3 regions of the Dyella humi genome follow, and region 2 is predicted to be linked to each of the others. Evidence: riboswitches for the same ligand, from Rfam matches in the RefSeq annotation. Region 2 holds a riboswitch; each other region holds the start of a gene.
The links. A riboswitch is a leader RNA that binds a small molecule or an ion and turns the genes downstream of it on or off. The one in region 2 is predicted to bind cobalamin.

Region 1 (7,149 bases), 1.2 Mb from region 2:
TCGCGGAACACCCAGTTGGTGCCTGAAGCCAAACCATGCAGCAGGCCGCGCGAGCGCAGGAAGTACACGTAGGCGAACGCGGCGAAGAAGAACAAGCCCTCGATGCACGCCGCGAAGCAGATCAGGTTGAGTAAAAATTGCCGGCGCTGTTCGCGCGTTTCCAGCCGCTGCAAATTCTGGACGGATTCGATCCACTTGAAGCAGAACGCGCCCTTCTGCTTGATCGAAGGAATGCTCTCGATCGCGGCGAATGCCTTGTTGCGCTCGTTGGGATCAGGAATGTAGGTATCCAGCAGCGTCAGATAGAACTGCACGTGCAGCGCTTCCTCGTACAACTGGCGCGACAGGTACATCCGCGCTTCCGGCGCATTGATGTGCTGGTACAGGTTCAGCACCAGATTGTTAGCCACGATGGTGTCGCCGGTGGCGAAGAAGGCGACCAGGCGATGAATCAGGTGGCGATCCGCATCCGTCATCTTCGATTTGAGGTCGGTGACGTCAAGCGAGAAATCCACTTCCTCGACCGTCCAGGTGTTCTTGATCGCGTTGCGGTACATCTCGTAGAACTCGGGGTAACGCATCGGGCGCAGGGTGAGTTCGAAACCTGGGTCGAGGATGTGTTGGGGCTTGGAGGTATTTGACATGCGTTCCTCGAATCAAAGTGTGTAGGAAGTCGCTGGGTCCCGGCGTTCGCCGGGACGACGAGTACAAGGGGAATCGAGTGATCCCCTTCGTATGTCGATTGGACGAAGATGGATTGGCGTTTTCGGCACAACTGGCCTCATGCAATTACGACAACCTTCCGTATACATGCTTACCAACAAGCGGAACGGCGTTTTGTATGTTGGCGTAACGTCCGATCTGGTTCAGCGGATTTGGCAGCATCGTTCCGGATTTGTTTCCAGTTTCACCAGGCATCACGGTGCGTATAACCTCGTCTGGTATGAACGACACGAGACGCTGGAGTCAGCGATAAGACGAGAAAAGTTGCTGAAGAAATGGCATCGCAGGTGGAAGCTGGCGCTCATCGAGAATACCAATCCATACTGGAACGATCTCTATTCAACCTTGCTTTAAACCCGTCACCCCGGCGAAAGCCGGGGCCCAGTGTCTTTCCGCCATATCCCAAAGTCGCTGGACCCGGGCTTTCGCCGGGGCGACGAGTCTGAGGTTATTGGCAGGCCTCGCAGTACTCCGGATTTTCCAGTGAGCAGAACACCGCAGCCGTCGCCGCTTCCTGAGCGTCTGGCGCTGGGGCCGCGACGGATGCCGCCGCCACCGTGGTCTTTGCAATCTTCGTCGCCGGCCTCGACCGCAAGTAATACGTGGTCTTCACTCCCGCCTTCCACGCGTACATGTACATGGAGCTCAGCTGACCGATGTTCGGGTTTTCCATGAACAGGTTCAGCGACTGGCTCTGATCGATATAGGCACCGCGCGCGGAGGCCAGGTCGATCAGCGCTTTCTGCGGCAGTTCCCACACGGTGCGATAGATCTGGCGCAGGCGTTCCGGGATGGCGCCGATACCCTGGATCGAACCTTCCGCCAGCTTAATGGCATCGCGGATTTCCAACGTCCATAGACCCAGCGCCTTCAGCTCGTCCACCAGGTAACGGTTCACCACCAGGAAATCGCCGGACAGCGTTTCGCGCTTGAACAGGTTGCTGACCTGCGGCTCGATGCACTCATAGCAACCGGCGATGGACGCGATGGTGGCGGTAGGTGCAATGGCGATCAGCAGCGAGTTGCGCAGGCCCTTGGCCTTGATCGATTCGCGCAGCGCATCCCAGCGCGCGACATCGTGCGGTTTCGCATTCGACCAATAGTCGAACTGCAATTCGCCGTTGGCTGCACGGCTTTCCTCAAAACCGGGATGTGCGCCGTGCTGCTCGGCCAGCGCATTCGATTGCGACAGCGCGTTGAAATAAATCTCCTCGGCGATGCGCGTGGAAAGCTCCAGCGCTTCGGCCGAATCGAACGGCAGGCGCAGCTTGAAGAGCACATCTTGCAAGCCCATCACACCCAGGCCCACCGGTCGCCATTTGCGATTGGCAGTGGCGGCGGTATCGATCGGGTAGAAGTTGAGATCGATCACGCGATCGAGCTGGCGCACTGCGGTGCGCACCGTGGCGGCGAGCTTGGTGAAATCGAATGCGCCATCCACCACGTGGCGGGCGAGGTTGACCGAACCCAGATTGCACACCGCCGTTTCGCCGGCGTTGGTGACTTCCAGGATCTCCGTACACAGGTTCGAAAGATGGATGACGTTTTCGGGTTTGGCCGTCTGATTGCTGGTGGCGTTGCTGCGGTCTTTGAAGGTGATCCAGCCGTTGCCGGTTTGCGCCAGCGTGCGCAGCATGCGTGCGTACAGCTCGCGCGCCTTCACCGTCTTTACGGCAAGGCCATCGGCTTCGGCCTGATGATAGGCGCGCTCGAAAGCTTCACCCCAGGTATCGACGAAGTGCGGGACGATCTTGGGATCGAACAGCGACCAATTGCCGTCGTGCTCCACGCGCCGCATGAATTCGTCGGGAACCCAGTTGGCCAGGTTGAGGTTGTGCGTGCGGCGCGCTTCGTCGCCGGTGTTGTCGCGCAGTTCGAGAAATTCCTCGATGTCCGCGTGCCACGGCTCCAGGTACACGCAGGCCGCGCCCTTGCGCTTGCCGCCCTGATTGACCGCGGCGACCGAGGCATCCAGCGTCTTCAGCCACGGCACCAGGCCGTTGGAATGGCCGTTGGTGCCCTTGATCAGCGAGCCGCGCGAACGCACACGCGAATAGGCCAGGCCGATGCCGCCGGCAAACTTGCTGAGCTTGGCTACGTCACCGTATTTCTCGTAGATCGATTCCAGCGAATCCAGCGGCGAATCCAGCAGGAAGCAGGAGCTCAGCTGCTCATGCGCGGTGCCGGCGTTGAACAGCGTGGGCGAGCTGGCGATGTATTCCAGTGAGGAAAGCAGGCGATACAGCTCCAGCGTTTCGCCGATCTCGTTGCCGCCCAGCGCGCAGGCGATGCGCATGAAGAAATACTGCGGCGTCTCGATCACTTTGCGCAGCTGCGGATGGCGCAGCAGGTAGCGGTCGTACACCGTGCGCAGGCCGAAGTATTCGAAGCGGCGCGTGGCGAGCGGATCGATCGCATCGTTGAGTTTGCGCGCATTTGCGGCCACGAAATCGCGCAGGCGCGCGTTGGCGATGCCCAGCTCCGCGCCACGCGCGATGGATTGCGAGAAACTCTGGATTTCCTGCCCGCTCACTTCCTTGTCGATGAAGGCGCCGAGCAGGCGCGCGGCTAGCTGGCCGTATTCGGGCTCTTCCGCGGTCAGTGCGGCGGCGGTGCGGATGGAGAGCTGGTCCAGCTCTTGCGTGGTGGCGCCGTCATACAAGCCGCCGATGGTCTTCAGCGCCACGCGCAGCGGATCGACGCTGTGCAGGCCTTCGGCGCTGCGCGTCACGGCGCGGACGATCTTGCTGACGTCGACCACCTCCTGGCGACCATTGCGCTTGGTGACGCGCATCTGGCCGGGGTTGTGCGGAGGGGTCAGGGTGAAAGGTGCTTCGGCGGTAGCGGACATTGTGACAGTGGTGGCAATGGCCGACGTGGCAGCGTCGGCGGAAAAGACGGCGGTATCCGCGCGGTCGGCTGTGCGCTCGCGCGATTCGGTATCGATAGGCTGCATGTCGGACGCTCCGGGCTGCGGAATCGGTCCGGTCCGGAAAATTCCGGTTTGAGCGGACAGACTCCTTTGGACTCAACCGCCTGCTCCCGCGCGCAGGGCTGAAATGGCGGCTTGCCGTGGTCGTTCGCGCGATACGTGTGACTTCCACGTCGTGCGTACGCCCCTCCCGCGGAGGCCGTCACCGGCGGCATGACGCTCCGGTCATGCCGTGTCGGCAGGTCTTCGGACTTGCGGATGTGCACCTTGCGATGCGCCTACTCGCCCCGCTTCCCGGCTCGAAGGCCAGTGCGTACTCGGGCTTTCGTCTCCACTTACCGCTGCGGGGCAGTTCCGGATTTCCACCGGATTCCCTTGCCGCCCCCGACATGATCAGGGGTGGCGACCGACGGAGCACAACATATCGGGGTTACCTGGCCCGGTCAACCCAAGAATTTGTGGATAAGCCGGTGGATAAGCGGTGTTAACCCAAGCGGGACGCGGGCTTGCGGAAGATGCGATTTTTTCTAGCGAACGATGGCTACGATGATCCCCACCCACATCAGCACCAGGCCCACCGCAAAACTGCGGCGCGCCGGCGCGATGCGTTCGATGGCACCCTCCGGTACGGGCGTGGTGGCGATCCAGATCGTCGCCCCCAGCGCCATGAAGCTGAGAAAAGCCAGGCACACCACCACGATGTCGCGCGTGTTCCAGGGCGTGGGTTCGTGCACACCCCAGTAACCAAGGAAAGCCATCCCCATCGCCGACATCGTGGCGGAGGCGGAACAGAGCCCAACGACCGAACCGGTGGGTGCGCGCATGCAGCCGACTCCATGTGAGTGACGGGCGGATCGTAGCGCAAGGTGTGAGGCAAGCTTGTCGGAGTAAGCGAGCGCCAAACCTCGCCCTACTCAACCTCTATTCCTATTCCTGGACTTTCAAAACCAACATTGATCTTGCGCCTATGTCCGCTTTCGCAACCCAGAGCAGACATTACGATAGGGGCTGGGCGATTCGCAGGGGGAGCAATGACAGGGACGGATCTCGGCAGTCGAATCCTTAAGGTCAACCACGCTGGCGAGTTTGGTGCCATATCCATCTATACGGGCCAGATCATGATAGCCAGGCTCTTCGCGAGAGATTTGGTTCCAGAGCTTGCCGAATTTCGCGCGCATGAACGAGGTCATAGGGAAATCTTCGGTAATGAGCTGAAACGTAGAGGGCGGCGCCGGTGCAGGAGCTATTGGTTGTGCGGCATTGGTGGTTTGTCGCTCGGCATCTTGACTGGCTTGTTGGGGCGCTCAGCTATTTCAGCGACTACGGTGGCAGTCGAGAGCGTGGTGCTCCGGCACCTAGAGAGACAGCTGGTTGACCTCCGTGACATAGATGGGGCTGCCGTCTTCGCGATCTCAGCCATCGTCACGGAGGAGCGAATGCACCATGATCAGGCGGCTTCACACGTTCTCGAAAATAGCCTTTGGTATCGAATTCTGAAACCTGTGGTCTCTGCGGCAACCGAATCGGTAATCTGGTTGGGGATGAGATTCTGACCGATACGAAGCATCCGCTTTCGACTGGAATGGATGAAGGCTATTGCCGGCGCAACGTCCGGCTGTGCAGATCGCGAAACGCGATCAGGGGTGTCATCCATCCGCGCCACGAACGATAGTTGCAAGTCCGGTGCGGGTGCTCCTAGGGCGATACCCGAATTCGAGCGCGCTTACATGCTCACATCGATTTCAATCGGATAATCGACGGCATCGGACAGTTTTGGCGGCGCGGGAAATGTCCACGCTGAGAACTGGCCATCGAGGCACTTTGCGACCGGCGTCGGCGCACGCACGTCCACGTGCAGGGGATGTCCATCGGGCGAAATATCCGCAACCAGCGTGAAGGGTGATTTGTCCGCGGGCGCGTTGCTCGCCAGGCAAGCTTTCAATGCGTCGGTCATCGGATTGCCGGTCTTGGCCCAGAATTGTTTCTGGTAGGCCGGGCCGGTGGGGCCGGCTTCGACCATCTTGGCGCGCTGTACGCGTGCGGTGAATGCATCTGCCGAAGTGGTGGGCTGCGCGCCGGCGAGCAATGCAAGTGCGATGAAGGTCAGCATGGCGCGATTCCATGGCAGGGCGGAAAGCCGCAACGTACCAGTTCAGGCCCTGCGAGGTGAAGCATCCGTCTTGCCGCAATGACTGTTCGTGCGAAATGCGGTGCTTTACTCCGGCCGATGCTCCAGCGCCAGATACTCCTGGCTCTGCATCTCGATCAACCGCGACTCGGTACGACCAAACTCCGCACGCAAGCGCTCACCGTCATACAGTTCGGTGATCGGCGCGGCCGCGGAAAGAATCAGCTTCACGTGGCGATCGTAGAACTCGTCGACCAGTTGCACGAAGCGCTTGGCCGGGTCCTCGCTGTAGATGCTGAACTGCGGCACGTTGGAAAGGATGATCGCCGGCGCGCTCTTGGCCAACTCGATGTAATCGGCGACCGCGCGCGGCCCGTCGCACAGCGCGGCGAAGTCGAACCACAGGATATTGCCAGCACGCCTGCGCACCGGAATCGGTCGATCGTTGATGACGATCTCGCCACCTTCGATGATCTCGCTCTGCGCCTGGCTGGCGAAGATGCGCTGCAATTCGCGTTCGGCCTCGGCGCCGGGTGGTGTGTGGTAAACCGGTGCATGGGTGAGCGCGCGCAGGCGCCAGTCGTGGGCTGAGATCATCTCCACCACATGACATTGCTGCTTAATCGAGGCGATAGCAGGCAAGAAGCGTGCGCGCTGCAAGCCATCTTTGTAGAGGTTGTCGGGCGCGGTGTTCGACGTGGTGACCAGCGTGACACCGCGCGCGAATAAGGCTTCCAGCAGATTGGCCAGGATCATCGCATCGCCGATGTCATTGACCAGGAATTCGTCCAGGCACAGCACGCGGCAACGCGCGGCGATGCCCGCGGCCACTTCGACCAGCGGGTCCTGTCGTTCGCCCAGCTCGCGCAGGTTTTCGTGCACCTCGCCCATGAAGCGATGGAAGTGACGTCGCAGCGCCACACCGTGCGGCAGGCTGGAGGCAAACAGATCCATCAGGAAGGTCTTGCCACGCCCGACGCTGCCCCACAGGTACAGCCCTGGCACGGCCTGGCGCTCTTCGCCGCCGAGCAGGGATTTCAGGCGGTCGAACAGGCCGTTGCCGTTTTCGCGCGCAGCACATAATGCCGCCTGCATGCGGTCGAATTCCGGCAGCACGGTAAGTTGCGCGGGATCGGAACTCCAGCGGTGTGCGGCGACGCCTTCCTGGTAACGGGCGCTGGGGGATAGTTCGGTCATGGAGAAGCAATCTTGCGTGAATGTTGATCTGTAACGCCGCTGCCGTCATTTCTCGCGGGAATGACGACCATATGGGCAAGCGAAGCGTTTAGTGCGATTGGGCTGGCGCATTAATCACGCACAGGCGGCGGATAATCCTGCATCCAGTGTTTCACCGCACCGCGCAGAT
Region 2 (7,149 bases):
TAAGCGGCCGAACGATCCACCTTGGACGGATCCTTGCCCGAGAACGCGCCACCGCCGTGACGGGCCCAGCCACCGTAGGTGTCGACGATGATCTTACGGCCAGTCAGGCCGCAGTCGCCCACCGGGCCGCCGATCACGAACTTGCCGGTCGGGTTGATGTGGAACTTGGTGCCCTTGTGCAGCAGCTTGGTCGGCAGCACGGGCTTCAGGATGTGCTCGCGTACGGCTTCGACCAGGTCCTTCTGCTTCACGCTCGGATCGTGCTGGGTGGACAGCACCACGGCGTCGATCGCGGTGGCCTCGCCGTTTTCATAGCGCAGGGTGACCTGGCTCTTGGCGTCCGGACGCAGCCACGGCAGCGGCGAGTTCTTCTTCTTGCGGACCTTGGCCTGCTGTTCCACCAGGCGGTGCGAGTAGTAGATCGCCGCCGGCATGAAATCTTTGGTTTCGTTGGTGGCGTAGCCGAACATCAGGCCCTGGTCGCCGGCGCCCTGTTCTTCGGGCTTCTTGCGGTCCACGCCCTGGTTGATGTCCGGCGACTGCTTGCCGATCAGGTTCAGCACGCCGCAGGTCTCGCCGTCGAAGCCGACCTCGCTGGAGTCGTAGCCGATGTCCACGATCACTTTGCGGGTGAGCGCTTCCAGGTCGATCCAGGCGCTGGTGGTGATTTCGCCGGCGACAATCGCCACGCCGGTCTTCACCATGGTTTCGCAGGCCACGCGGGCGCGCTGATCCTGGGCGAGGATCGCGTCTAGCACGGCGTCGGAGATCTGGTCAGCGACCTTGTCCGGATGGCCTTCGGAGACCGATTCGGAGGTGAAGAGGTAGTTGCTCATCGTGGCTTATATCCTTCTTTACGGATAAAGAGATGGAAAGGGGAATTGCGGATGATACACGCCCCTGCTCCGGGTTTCACTGGTCAGTCTGGCATATCAATGTGACGGTGCAATCTAGGGTTCAGGCAACCCCTCCCCAAAGCGGGGAGGGGCCGTGCCAGCGTAGGCTGGGGTGACAACCCCAGCAATACGATTTGCGGTGATGCTGGGATTGGCATTCAAGCCTAAGAGATCAGGTCTCGGTCAACGCGGCGCGCACGGCTTGCGCCGCATTCACCATCGCGACGAGGGCCGGCTCGGTTTCCTTCCAGCCACGCGTCTTGAGTCCGCAATCCGGATTGACCCACAGCTGTCCTGGTTCGAGCACGGTAAGTGCGCGTTCGAGCAGGTCGGTCATTTCCGCCTGCGACGGCACGCGCGGCGAATGGATGTCGTACACGCCGGGGCCGATGCTGCCCGGATAGCGGAAATCCTCGAAGGCCTGCAGCAGTTCCATGCGTGAGCGGCTGCTCTCGATGGAAATGACATCGGCGTCCAGTGCGGCGACTGCTTCGATGATGTCGTTGAATTCGGCGTAGCACATATGCGTATGGATCTGGGTGGCATCCCGAATACCACCAGCGGCAATGCGGAAGCAACGCACGGCCCAGTCCAGATAGGCGGCGTGTTCGGCGTGGCGGATCGGCAGACCCTCGCGCAGTGCCGGTTCGTCGATCTGGATCACGCGGATGTCGGCGTTTTCTAGGTCGCACACTTCGTCGCGCAAAGCCAGGGCGAGTTGCAGGCAGACCTGCTCGCGCGACACATCGTCGCGCACGAACGACCACTGCAACACCGTCACCGGGCCGGTCAGCATGCCTTTGACGGGTTTGTCGGTAAGGGATTGCGCATAGCGTGACCAGCGCACCGTCATCGGTTGTGGTCGCGATATGTCACCCCAGATGATCGGCGGCTTCACGCAGCGCGAGCCGTAGCTTTGCACCCAGCCGCCTCGGGTGAAGGCAAAGCCGTCGAGCTGTTCGCCGAAATATTCCACCATGTCGTTGCGCTCAGGTTCGCCATGCACCAGCACATCGAGGCCGATGCGTTCCTGAAAGCGGATGACGCGTTCGATCTCCTCGCGCAGCACGGTTTCGTAAGCGGCGTTGTCGATGCGTCCGGCGCGGTGATCGGCACGCGCCTGGCGAAGTGCATCGGTCTGCGGGAACGAGCCGATAGTCGTAGTGGGCAAGGGCGGCAGTTGCAGCGTATCGGCCTGTACGCGGCGGCGATGGAGAAGATTCGAGCGCCGATGAGTGGCTTGCGGGCTCAATGCATGCACCCGTGCCTGCACTTCGCTTCGATGCACGCCTGGCGCGTGCTTGCGCGCGGCCAATACGAAGCCTTGTTCAACCAGGGCCTCCTTGGCGCGGTCATCGTCGTCCAGCGCGCCGGCATACAGGCGAAGCTCTTCCAGCTTCTGCTGAGCAAAGGCCAACCAGCTTCGTAGTGGGGCGGGCAAGGAGGTTTCCTGCGCGGCATCGAAAGGTACGTGCAGCAGCGAACAGGATGGTGCTAGCCACAAGCGCTCGGTTCCACGCGATGCGGCTATTTTTTCCAGCAGCGGCAATACGCGTCGCGGATCGCTGCGCCAGATGTTGCGCCCGTCGACGATGCCGGCGCTCAGAACGCAATGTTCGGGCAGCGCGAACAGGACGTCGTCGAGTTGTTCCGGCGCACGCACCAGATCGACATGCAGTCCATCGACGGGCAGCTTGGCGGCAAGCTCCAGATTGTCACCAAGTCCACCGAAATAAGTCGCCAGCAACCGCTTGGGCGACGGGCCGATCGCCAGGGTGTTGTAAGCAGCGACGTAGGCGTGTCGGGTGGCCGCATCCAGATCTTGCACAAGGCAAGGTTCGTCCAATTGGATCCAAGGAACGCCGGCTTGCGCCAACTGCTTCAGCAGTTCGGCGTAAACGGGAAGCAACGCGTCGAGCAGGTTCAGTGCATCGCTGCCATCCACGGTTTTGGATAAGCGCAGAAACGAAACCGGACCCAGCAGCACCGGGCGCGCATCCAGCCCCAGCGCACGCGCTTCGAGCCACTCATTCAACGGCTTGTTGACGGTAAGGCGAAAGCGTTGACCGGCGTGCAGTTCCGGCACGAGATAGTGGTAGTTGGTATCGAACCATTTGGTCATCTCCAACGCGTGCAGTTCGCGATTGCCGCGTGCCATAGCAAAGTAGCCGGCCAGCGGATCGTCGCGCAGCAACGGACGGTAGCGATCGGGTACGGCGTCGAACAGCACCGCGGTATCGAGCACGTGGTCATACAGCGAGAAGTCGTTGACGGCGACGGTCTGCGCCCACGCGCTGGCGAGTTGCCAATGTCGCTGCCGCAGCTCCCGCGCGGTATCGAGGAGTGCTGTGGCGTTGCCGTCGCGCCAGTAATTTTCCAGTGCACGTTTCAGTTCGCGGCGACGGCCGATACGTGGAAAGCCGAGATAAGTTGTGTGTGTCATGTGTATTCCTCATTGCGATGCATGGCAAAGAGGAACGAAGGCAGGCGCGACCGCGAGCGTGGCCCGAGATGCGCACCGTCGACCTTCGCCCCCGCGGGCGAACTGGGTGCAGCGCGGGCAGGTCGACGCCGCGTCGGCGAGCGACGCGTGCCAGGTCTCCCCGCGGAGTCCAGGTCGTACGAAGCGCACCGTTGCGAACGGCCAGCTTCGGTCGGGGCAGGTCTTCGGGCTCGTGGACGAGGCATGACGCCACCTACTGTTCGCCGCTTCCCGGGCATCTGCCCAGTGCTGATGGCGAAGGTCGTTTCCACATACCGCTGCGGGGCAGCGCCGGATTCAAACCGGCTTCCCTTTTAATTTCATCTCTCTATCTTTATAGAGAGATGAAAGCCTCGACGCGGCGAACGATAGCCGTATGGATAGCCTAGGTCAAATCGTGGGATGGGGCTCGTCTAAGGGTGAGCTCAATACACCATCGCCCGTGCCTGCACGAACGCAAAGAAGAACACGGCGTTCGGATCGTTGCGCACCGCCTGCAACTCGTTGCGCATGCCTTCCACCGTGCCTGCATCCGTCTTGCCGGTGGTGATGAGCTGTTCGGCGGCGGAGAGCAGCAGTTCTTCCCAGAACTCGATCATCTGCTTGCGCCGCCCAGGCTGGCGGTTGTCCAGGTGCACGTTCTTTACTTCCGTCTGCACGTCGCGGTATCCCCCAGCCAGCAGCAAGTTGCCAAGTTTGGCGCCGATGAAGGGATCGCCGCCGCTGTCATACTGATGGTCGTTGAAGGCCATCCAATAGCGCAGCAGATTGGGCGAATACGGATCGAGGAAGAACGAGGAGTTCAGTACCTCCGTGATGTACACCACCGCACCAGGCGCCAGCACGCGGCGCACTTCGCTGAGCACGCGCGCCGGACTTGGCACGTGTTCCAGCACCCAGCACAGATAAGCCGCGTCGAAACTGCGGTCGGCGAATGGCAGATCGGCGGCATCGGCTTGCCGGAGCGCAAAGCGCGATTCGCACCAGGCTTTAGCTGAGAGATGGCGTTCGGCCGCGGCCAACTGGGCCGGGGAACGGTCGACGCCGGTAACGTGCAGATCGGGAAAGCGCCGCAGCAGGATCTCTGTTTGCGCGCCCACGCCACAACCCACTTCCAGCAGTCGCCTCGCGCCGCTGTAATCGATGTGACTGAACAGGGTGCTTTCGAACATGCGTGCCTGACGCACCAGGCGCGTCTGTTCCTCGCCGGAAAACCCGTGGATATAGGGGAAGTCTCCGGTAGCGATGCTGTTCATGCCGAAACGTCCGCAGCGGATCAGGGGCGATGGAGCAGGTTTCTACGTTACTCCGACGCATCGTCATCGGGGAGTGCACGGCGATCAGTGCACGGCGGCTACCGGATGCGCATGAACAAAGCTCAGTACATCTTCCAGCGCAGGGTCATCGGCGTGGAAGGGTCGAGAGAATGCAAAGACCAATGCGTTGTGGCCTACGCCTGGATACATCCGCAGCGTTACATCTTCGTGATGAGCTTGCAGTGCACGAGCGAGAGACCGGGCATTGGAAAGATCGACCTCGCGATCGGCGCTGCCCTGCAACAGCAGCATGGGCGGCTCGTCACCGTGCACGAAGCGCACCGGCTGGGCGCGGGCTTGCGAAGCTTCATCGCGACCGAACATGCCCAGCATGTCCTTTTCGTTCGCGGGAATCGGTATGAAGTCATAGCAGCCAGCCATGCCGATGAAGCCAGCCAGTTCGTTCGGACGCAAATCGTAAGGCGCCAGCCAGGATGGATCGGTCGCCAGCAGCGCGCCGATCTGCCCGCCTGCCGAATGACCCATCACGAACAGATCATCCGGACTGCCACCCAGTGCTCGGGCATGTTCGTGTACCCACGCAACCGCTCGCGACGCATCCTGCATGAAGCCATCCATCTTCACCTGCGGATATTTGCGATAGTCGGGGATAACCGCCACCACGCCATGCGATGCCAGCGCAGTGCCAACGAAGCGATACCACGCACGTTCACCGTGCACCCAACTGCCGCCATAGAAGAACACCACGATCGGTGCATGCACCACACCGACGGGACGATAAACATCCAACTTCAAGCCGTGTGCTTCATCGAACACGATACCGCGCTGCGCTTCGATGCCTGCCCGCCGGTCGGTGGCGTTCAAGCCGGCAAACAAGCTCGCCTCGCAACCGCTAAGCAGCAGTACCGAGCTGAGCAAAAGAAACAGGCGAAGCGAAAGGGGTAGGCGGAGCATGGCATGCAAACCAGAGACGATTTGCCGATGATGCCCGTTCAAGTGCCGTAAGGGTTTGCGGCGATCAACGTTCAGGCGGCGATACGCCAGCTGTTCTGTAACGTCTCGAAGTATTCGCGGGTCAAGCACAATTGATCGTGTGCATGCTCGGCGCGATTGACCACGTCGCGAAAGGCTATATTTTCTGGGCGATCTTTCGCGTACCAGCCCAGATGCTTGCGAGCGATTCGCACGCCGGCCTGCTCGCCATAGAAAGCGTAGAGATGTTCGAGATGGCCGAGCAAGATGGCTGATACGTCTGAGGGCGAAGGTTCCGGTAGCCGTTCGCCGGTGGCGAGGTAATGCGCGATCTCGCGGAAAATCCATGGCCGGCCCTGCGCGCCACGGCCGATCATCACCGCATCCGCGCGAGTGACGTCGAGTATGTGCCGGGCCTGCTGCGGCGTGGTGATGTCGCCATTGGCGAGCACTGGAATGCGCACCGCCGCTTTGACCGCGGTGATGGTTTCGTATTCGGCTTCGCCTTCGTATTTATCGGCGCGCGTGCGGCCGTGCACGGCTAGCGCGGCGATGCCGTTGTCTTCGGCGATGCGCGCAATGGTGAGTGCGTTCTTGTGCTGGCGATCCCAGCCGGTGCGGATCTTCAACGTGACGGGCACATCCACCGCATCCACCACGGCTTTTACGATGCGCGCGACCAGCGGTTCGTCCTGCAGCAGTGCGGAGCCGGCCCACACGTTGCACACTTTCTTCGCCGGGCAGCCCATGTTGATGTCGACGATCTGCGCGCCGTTCGCCACGTTGAAGCGCGCGGCTTCGGCGAGCATGGCCGGGTCGTAGCCGGCGATCTGCACGCTGACCGGTTCGGGCTCGCCCTCGTGGTCCATGCGCTTGAGCGACTTGCGCGTCCGCCACAGGCGCGGATCGGCGGTAGTCATCTCGGACACGGCAAGCCCCGCGCCCAGCCGTTTGCACAGCAGGCGGAAAGGCTTGTCGGTGACCCCGGCCATGGGCGCGAGCACCACGGGCGGGTCGATGCGGTAGGGGCCGATCTGCATCCGGGTATTGTAGCCGCGATCTATCTCCCTCTCCCCTCTGGGGAGAGGGTTGGGGTGAGGGGCAATCTCGCAAGAGGCTGCGCTCAGTGCACAGGAACGCTGTGCAGAGATTCAGGCACATGCTTGTGCCTGAACAAGAACACGAACAGTACGGCCACCACCAGCGCATACGCGGCGAAGCTGAGCCAGATGCCGTGCCAGTCCAGCGTGTGGTCGGGCCGGGTGAAATACATATCGATCACCACGCCGCTGATCGAGCTGCCCAGCACGGCGCCGATGCCGTTGGTCATCAGCATGAACAGGCCCTGCGCGCTGGCGCGTATGGCCGGGTCGCTCTGGCCTTCCACGAACAGCGAGCCGGAGATATTGAAGAAGTCGAACGCCATGCCGTAAACGATGCACGACAGCACGATCATCCATAGCCCGTTGCCGGGATCGCCGAACGCGAACAGGCCAAAGCGCAGCGTCCACGCCAGCATACT
Region 3 (7,149 bases), 140 kb from region 2:
ATCCCTACGTGCTGGAACGCTATCGTTTCCACCTCACGCTTTCCGCGCCGGCAACGGCAGCCGAAGAACAAGCCTTGCGCACATACCTGCTGCCGAAGCTGGACCCCGTGCCCCGTGCATACATCAACGCACTCACCCTTTGCCGTGAGCCGGCGCCGGGCGCGGCGTTCGAGCAGCTTGCGATTCTGCCGCTGAGGGCCGCGGCATGAACGAGGGGCGTCTGTATTACGTGATGGGTCCTTCCGGCGCCGGCAAGGACAGCGTGCTGGCCTGGATACGGCAGCAGGGCGCAGCGCACGGTGTGCTGTGCGCGCACCGCTACATCACCCGGCCTGCGCATGCCGGCGGTGAAAACCATGTAGCGCTGAGTGAGGATGAGTTCCGACTGCGCGAACAACGTGGCCTGTTCGTGCTGAGCTGGCAAGCACACGGGCTTCACTACGGTATCGGCAGCGAAGTCCTGCACTGGCTGGCGCATGGCATGGACGTGCTGGCAAACGGTTCACGCGCCGCCTTCGAACTCGCGCGCCAGCGCTTTGACAATCTGCAGCCGGTGCTGATCACCGCCAGCGCTGAGCGCATTGCACAACGGCTTGCCGCGCGCGGACGGGAAACGGAAGCGGATATCGCCGCGCGTCTGCAGCGTGCGCAAGCCTATCCGGTGCCGCCCGGCAGTCTGCTTATCCGCAATGATGACAGTGTTGCGGAAGCAGGCGCGCTGCTTTTGCGGGCGATTTGCGAGGCGCGCGAGTCCATGCGCGGCAGGGAAGGGCGGGAGACGGAAGGCACTGCCCAGGCCATGGATTATGGCTCGCCGTTATTCCAGGAATGACATTACGCCGCAGCCGCCACTGGTATCGACACGCGCGCCCGCCGCGCCTTCTCGTAGAAATACAGCGCCGACACCAGCGTGATCAGCATGCCGATACTGGACAGCGTCATCACCGTCTGCGCGTAGAACGATGCCCACGACAGATGCATGCCACCGAATTCCTTCACCAGGATCACCGCCACGCTACCCATATAGCCGCTGCTGTCGGCGATATACATGATGAAGCCCACATTGCCGCCGACCCGGAACGTCGCCAACATGCGTTCGAAGAAAGTGGCGTTGTACGGCACGTAGGCCAGATACAGGCCGAAACCACTCAAACCGATCCAGCCCAACGGATCGATCATGGCGTGATTGTGCATCCAGGTGGCGCACACGGCGATGCAGAAGCCGCCGAAGATCAATACGTGATTGAGCATCAATGCTCGCAGGTTATTGCGCACGATCATGGTGCATGCGGTGATGATCAGCACGGCTATGGCGATCGGCACTTCGGTCTCGGCAAACACTGAGGCGTCGCTACCGCGGCCGAGATCGCTCCAGATTTCCGCCGCGAAGTTGTCGCGAAAATCGCGCGTGACCGTCAGCGCCACATAGGCCATCACGATCATCGCGATGCCGGGCAGGAAACGAGCCAGGAAGGCGCGCCGCGTAGCCGCATCCATCGGCAGGCGCACGCTGCGCGCAGCAACGTCGGCGGCATCGGGCGCGGGCAGGTGTTCCAGAATCCAGGTCGCCAGGCACAGTGGTGCAATAAACAACATGCCGGTGGTGAATGGCATCCAGAACTCGCTCACATGCCAGCGCAGCATCAGCCACATACCCACCGATTTCACCACGCCCGAGCCCACGATGAAGCTGGCGCACATAAGGGCGCCCATCAGCTCAGTGCCGCGGCGGCCTTCCAGATAGCCGAAGATCACGCCCCACACCATCCCTAGCGGCAGGCCGTTGAGAAACAGGAACGGAATATTCCATGGCGCCGGGATCAGCGCGAAACCCAATAGCGCGATCCAGGAGAAGCCGATCAGCCCGGCGAGCGTGCGTGCGCGATGCTGGCGCTGGATTTCGGCGATCCAGGTGATCCCCCGCACCTTGCTCAGCATGTAACCCACCACCTGGGCAATCACCAGCCACACTTTGTAATCGACACCAGCTAGATGAATGCCCTGAAAGGATGCGGCTGTGAATGGCTTGCGAAAGGCATACATCGACGCATAAGCCAGAAACGCGGCTGAGCCGGCTAGCAAGTTGATCAGCGCGGGATGACGGTAAAGACGCGACGAGAGGGGCACGAAAGCATCCGGCAAATGGCCGATTTGGCGATACCGGCAGGGTGGACGTGTCGCGTTACAGCGGCATGGCGATCGCTAGGCTCGGGATGGGTAAGGTCTAGGGCAGCAATCAGCCCCCCTCTCTCCGGAAGGAAGAGGGAGCGTTCCACACAGTCATGTAGATACCAGCATCGGGAGAGGAGCGATCCCGGCAAAGGATGTTGTCAGTGCGGCGGTTCGGTCGTGCTCAGCAGTCCGTTTTCCATATGTCCGCGCAAGCGCATCGACCAGTTGTTTCACTTCACGTGACATGCACGCGCGCCATCACGCGGACAAAAAAATCCCGGCTCATGGCCGGGATTTTTGTGCATGTGTCGCACGAGTTTGGCAGTGGGCTCAAATCACCAGTGATAGATCACTTTGGTGTAATAGTAACGCCCATTGAAGCCCGCGGGTGAAAAATTTGAATACGGGATGGTGCCGTTGACGTTGTTCGCGGCGATTGTCTTGTTCGGATAGCTGTTGGTGGCGTTGTCTACGCCCAGCGTAAACGTCCAGTTGTCCAGGTTGTAGCTGCCGGCCAGGTCCAGCACCCATTGCGGGTTGTAAGTCTGGTTCAACAAGTAGGAGCTGTTGCTGTACGCGGTAAAGCTTCCGTAGCGGGTGAGGTTGCCGTTGAACACCCAATGGCTCAGCGTGTAGTTCTCGTTGAGGATCAGCTTGCTACGCGGCGTAGAGTTGGCCAGCAGACCCTTGATGTCGCGGTAGGTCACACGCTGCAGCTGCAGGCCCAGCGCATCCAGTTGCGTCGGGTTGGGCGCCACATGTGTAACTTGCGTGCGGTTGTAGTTGTAGCTCAGGGTGCTATCCAGCACGCCGGCATTGCCGAAGTCGGAGCGATAGCTCGTCACCAGGTCGCCGCCCTGGGTACGCGTATCCACCGCATTGGTGAAGTACTGTGCCGAGCTGAAGGCCACGTTGGTGACGCCGTTCGCGGCCAGATAAGCCACCACCGCCGGTCGGTTCAGGCCGCTCAACGTGTTGGAAAGCACGACGCGGTTGTAGATGTTGATCTGGTACAGGTCGAAGGTGATCGTGAGCGGATCAATCGGGTTGAACACCGCGCCTATGGTGTAGTTGTGCGAGCGCTCCGGTCGCAAGGCTTGCGCACCCAGCAATTGCGCCACCTGATTGCTCACCGGCAGCAAGCCGGTCTGGTAGATGCCTGGTGCGACGCCCGGTCCCGCGCTGCTTGGTGTGAGGTACAGCGAGCCGATCTGCGAGTAGTCCTCCTGCGCCAGCGAGGGCGCGCGGAAGCCACTCGATACGCTGCCGCGCAGCGCGAAGCGCGACGTGAAGTCGTAGCGGGCGGCCAGTGCGCCGGAAACGGTGTTGCCGAAGTCGTTGTAATCCTCATGCCGCACGGCGAGCGACGTACCGAGTTTGTCGGTGAGGTTGGTTTCCACGCTCACGTACTGCGCCCAGTCGCTGCGGCTCCAGGATCCCACGTTCACTGGGCTGTAGCCGCTGAAACCCTGCGCACCGCCGCTCACACCGGACGTGCCCACGTAATAAGAGCTCGGATCGCCTGCGCTGATCTGGTACGTGTCGCGTTTGTATTCCGCACCGAAGGCGAGCGTCACCGCATTGGGTAGCCAGCTCAGGTTGAAATCCTTCGCCACGTCGACGTCCGCCAACTGCTGCGCGGACGAAACGATGCCATCGAAGAATTGGGTGGGCGTGTAGCCGAAGTCGTGCAGGAAGGCGTAGTTGGCGGTGTGTATGGTATCTAGCGATACACGGTTGCCGCCGTAGTTGGCACTCACGTCCCAGCGCCAGCCGTCGCTGGTGGTGCCGCGCACGCCAGCGACCAGCGACTGGTCGGTGCTGCGCGCCTGCAGCAGTGGCTGATAGCCATCGGGATATAGCGCAGTGAGTGCCGACTTCACCGACGATGGATAACCGAACGGATTGCGATACAACTCATCGGAAATCGCATTGCGCTCGTGATAGCTGCCGAACGCGTAGAACTGCACATCTTTCGTAATGTCGTACTGCGCATTCAAGAACAGGTTGTGCTGGCTCACCGTCGGGTCGCCGAACACCTGCTTGGATCCCAGCTGCGGATAGCGGATGTCGGTGCCGCCGTGGTTGGTCGGATCCTGGTGGCCATCGTCCAGGCTGATGCGCAGCCAGCCCTTGTCGCCGTTTAGCGGAATGCCGAAGTTGGCCGAGCCCTGCCATTGCTTGCCGCCACCGCGCTGGAAGCGTCCGCCGTCCAGCTCGACCGAGCCGCCTTGCGCGCCATGCTTCAGGATGATGTTGATCACACCCGCGAGCGCGTCGGAGCCGTATTGCGCGGAAGCACCGTCGCGCAGCACTTCGATGTGATCGATGGCGGAAAGCGGAATGGTGTTGAGATCCACCGGCGCCGAGCCGCGGCCGATGGTGCCATCCACGTTCACCATCGCGCTGGTGTGCCAGCGCTTGCCGTCGACCAGCACCAGCACTTCATCCGGTGCCAGGCCGCGCAACTGCACGGGACGTTGCGAGTCGGTGGTGTCGGTGGCGGCAGGACGCGGAAAATTCAGCGATGGAATCAGGCGCGCCAGCGCGGTGGAGAGTTCATTGGTGCCGGTGCTTTGCAGCGCCGAAGCGGGGACCACGTCGATCGGGGACAGCGACGTGCTATCGGTGCGGTTCTGCGCGCGTGTGCCGGTCACGATCACGGCCTGCAGATTCTTCGCGTTGTTGGGTTGCGACGGCGTTTGCGAGGTGTCTTGCGCGGCAACGGTAGAAGCGAGTGCGAGCAGGATGGAAGCGGTGAGAAAGCGAGCCCGGCCGGAACGAGTAGCGAGCTTGCCCTGGTAGGGCGAGTTGTTGTCTTGCTTCATGTTGGAGTGTGCCCCTAGCGTGTTGTTATCGCTGTTGCTGTGCAGCAATTGCAGATTAGTGACAACGGCGGTTGGTCGCAACGAATGCTTGGACGCCTAAAAGTCCAAATGGAAATATCCATGCCGAACATGCGGTTAATCGACTTTCCCTGCCGCTAGTGACGATGCAAGTTCATGCGATCCAACCATTGCGCTTCGGTCGAGTACCGTCAAGGGCCATGCAGGCCATATGTAGACACTTATGTAGACACTAGGGATGCTCTGATCTATTCCACGCACCCGTCACCGCATTGCATGCACGCAGCGGTTTGTCGCAGCGGCGAAGGCAGACCGGCTATCTGTCGAGACGCTGAGGCGAAGCGCTGCGCGCATGCAATGCGGCCCCAACATTTTGAAATTAAAGGACGGGGTGACGTCCAGAAGGCCCGCAGGCTGCGCCGCGCGGGGCCAGTCTGCCCTGCGCCGCGCAACACACCCTGCGAGCCTTCTGGACGTCATGCCGGGTACGTGGAATAGATCAGAGCATCCCTAGGCTAGGCGCACTGCAAGCCACCCTCTAAGATGCCCGGGCTTGAGGTGACTGCCGGCATTGGCCGGTGGTTGAAACGGGAATCCGGTGCGTCGCGATGCGGCCATGCCGGAGCTGCCCCCGCAACGGTAGGCGAGCAACGCGATCCACACACCGCCACTGTGCTGCGCGCATGGGAAGGCGTGGACCGGAAGGCACAGGCCTTCGCTCGCGAGCCCGGAGACCGGCCCAGGCTTGAAACCGGACAGGCGGAGGGCCGCGTCACGGGCCGCTGCGTGAGTACCGGTGCCGTTTCATTCCCTCTGCCGCTTGTAACGCCTGGCGAGTACGCCGGGCATGCGGAGGATGTATGAGCGACCACCCATCACGCGACGCCATGACGCCGGAAGAGCGTCACCGTGAACGTATGCAGCGTAAGAAAGAATTGGTCGACCGCAAGATCGCCCGGGCCACCATCGATCGTGGCGTGCTGGTGGTGAACACCGGCAACGGCAAGGGCAAGAGTTCCTCCGGCTTCGGCATGCTGGCGCGTTCGCTCGGTCACGGCTTCCATTGCGGCGTGGTGCAGTTCATCAAGGGCACGTTCTCTACCGGCGAAGAAGCCTTCTTTCGCCGCTTCGCCGACGATCAACTCGATTACCACGTGATGGGCGAGGGCTTTACCTGGGAAACCCAAGACAAGGCGCGCGACATCGAAGCAGCGCAGGCGGCGTGGAAGATTGCCGCGGGCATGCTGGCCGATCCCGCTTACGATTTCGTGCTGCTGGATGAGCTCAATATCGCGCTGGTCAAACAGTACGTGCAGCTCGAGCAGGTGCTCGACGCCGTGGCCGCGCGCCCGCCGCGCCAACACGTGGTGATCACCGGCCGTGGCGCGCCGGATGGACTCGTCGCCGTCGCCGATACGGTGACCGAAATGCGCGTGGTGAAGCATGCGTTCGACGCGGGTATCAAGGCGCAGAAGGGTATCGAGTTGTGAGCATTCGCCATTGCCCCGCCTTGCTAGTTTCCGCGCCCGCATCCGGGCAGGGCAAGACGTCGGTCACTGCTGCGCTCGCGCGTTGGCATGCACGGCAGGGGCGACGCGTGTGCGTGTTCAAGACGGGGCCGGATTTTCTCGATCCTATGGTGCTCGCGCGCGCCGCGGGCACACCGGTCTATCAGCTTGACCTATGGATGTGCGGCGAGACAGATGTGCGCCGACGCCTGTTCGATGCAGCGGGTGACGCCGACCTGATCCTGGTGGAAGGTGTGATGGGTCTGTTCGACGGCGCACCTTCCAGCGCCGATCTTGCACAGCAATTGGGCCTGCCGGTGCTGGCTGTGATCGACGGCTCGGCGATGGCGCAAACCTTTGGCGCACTGGCTTGCGGTTTGGCGAGCTATCGCGAAGGGCTGTCGATGTACGGCGTAGCAGCTAATCGCATTGGCAGCGCCTATCACGCGCAGTTGCTGCAGGAGAGTTTGCCTGCCTCGCTGCACTGGCTGGGCGCGTTGCCTCGCGATGATCGTCTGGCTTTGCCGGAACGGCATCTGGGCCTGATCGCCGCAGATGAATTGTCCGATCTCGATGCGCGCCTCGATGCGTTAGCGGATGCATGGTCACAGCACGCCGCGACC

Region 1: linked by a shared signal. The riboswitch ahead of ISP18_RS15715 (ribonucleoside-diphosphate reductase subunit alpha) and the one ahead of metE (5-methyltetrahydropteroyltriglutamate--homocysteine S-methyltransferase) in region 2 are both predicted to bind cobalamin.
Region 3: linked by a shared signal. The riboswitch ahead of cobO (cob(I)yrinic acid a,c-diamide adenosyltransferase) and the one ahead of metE (5-methyltetrahydropteroyltriglutamate--homocysteine S-methyltransferase) in region 2 are both predicted to bind cobalamin.

Annotation. Positions count from the first base shown of each region.
Region 1 covers NZ_JADIKI010000023.1:992,353-999,501, reverse strand. Annotated here, with positions in the region: gene ISP18_RS15725 (ribonucleotide-diphosphate reductase subunit beta) at 1-644, opposite strand, end outside; gene ISP18_RS15720 (GIY-YIG nuclease family protein) at 736-1,077, shown strand; gene ISP18_RS15715 (ribonucleoside-diphosphate reductase subunit alpha) at 1,172-3,574, opposite strand; cobalamin riboswitch at 3,876-4,081, opposite strand; gene ISP18_RS15710 (hypothetical protein) at 4,183-4,479, opposite strand; gene ISP18_RS15705 (demethoxyubiquinone hydroxylase family protein) at 4,687-5,208, shown strand; gene ISP18_RS15700 (peptidase C13) at 5,379-5,765, opposite strand; gene zapE (cell division protein ZapE) at 5,871-6,980, opposite strand; gene ISP18_RS15690 (alpha/beta hydrolase) at 7,091-7,149, opposite strand, start outside.
Region 2 covers NZ_JADIKI010000023.1:2,233,573-2,240,721, forward strand. Annotated here, with positions in the region: gene metK (methionine adenosyltransferase) at 1-836, opposite strand, end outside; gene metE (5-methyltetrahydropteroyltriglutamate--homocysteine S-methyltransferase) at 1,069-3,339, opposite strand; cobalamin riboswitch at 3,538-3,749, opposite strand; gene ISP18_RS20975 (class I SAM-dependent methyltransferase) at 3,804-4,634, opposite strand; gene ISP18_RS20980 (alpha/beta hydrolase) at 4,719-5,609, opposite strand; gene dusB (tRNA dihydrouridine synthase DusB) at 5,681-6,667, opposite strand; gene ISP18_RS20990 (nucleoside permease) at 6,751-7,149, opposite strand, start outside.
Region 3 covers NZ_JADIKI010000023.1:2,375,561-2,382,709, forward strand. Annotated here, with positions in the region: gene ISP18_RS21525 (DUF1045 domain-containing protein) at 1-209, shown strand, start outside; gene phnN (phosphonate metabolism protein/1,5-bisphosphokinase (PRPP-forming) PhnN) at 206-832, shown strand; gene ISP18_RS21535 (DUF5690 family protein) at 835-2,127, opposite strand; gene ISP18_RS21540 (TonB-dependent receptor plug domain-containing protein) at 2,508-5,000, opposite strand; cobalamin riboswitch at 5,557-5,775, shown strand; gene cobO (cob(I)yrinic acid a,c-diamide adenosyltransferase) at 5,906-6,508, shown strand; gene ISP18_RS21550 (cobyrinate a,c-diamide synthase) at 6,505-7,149, shown strand, end outside.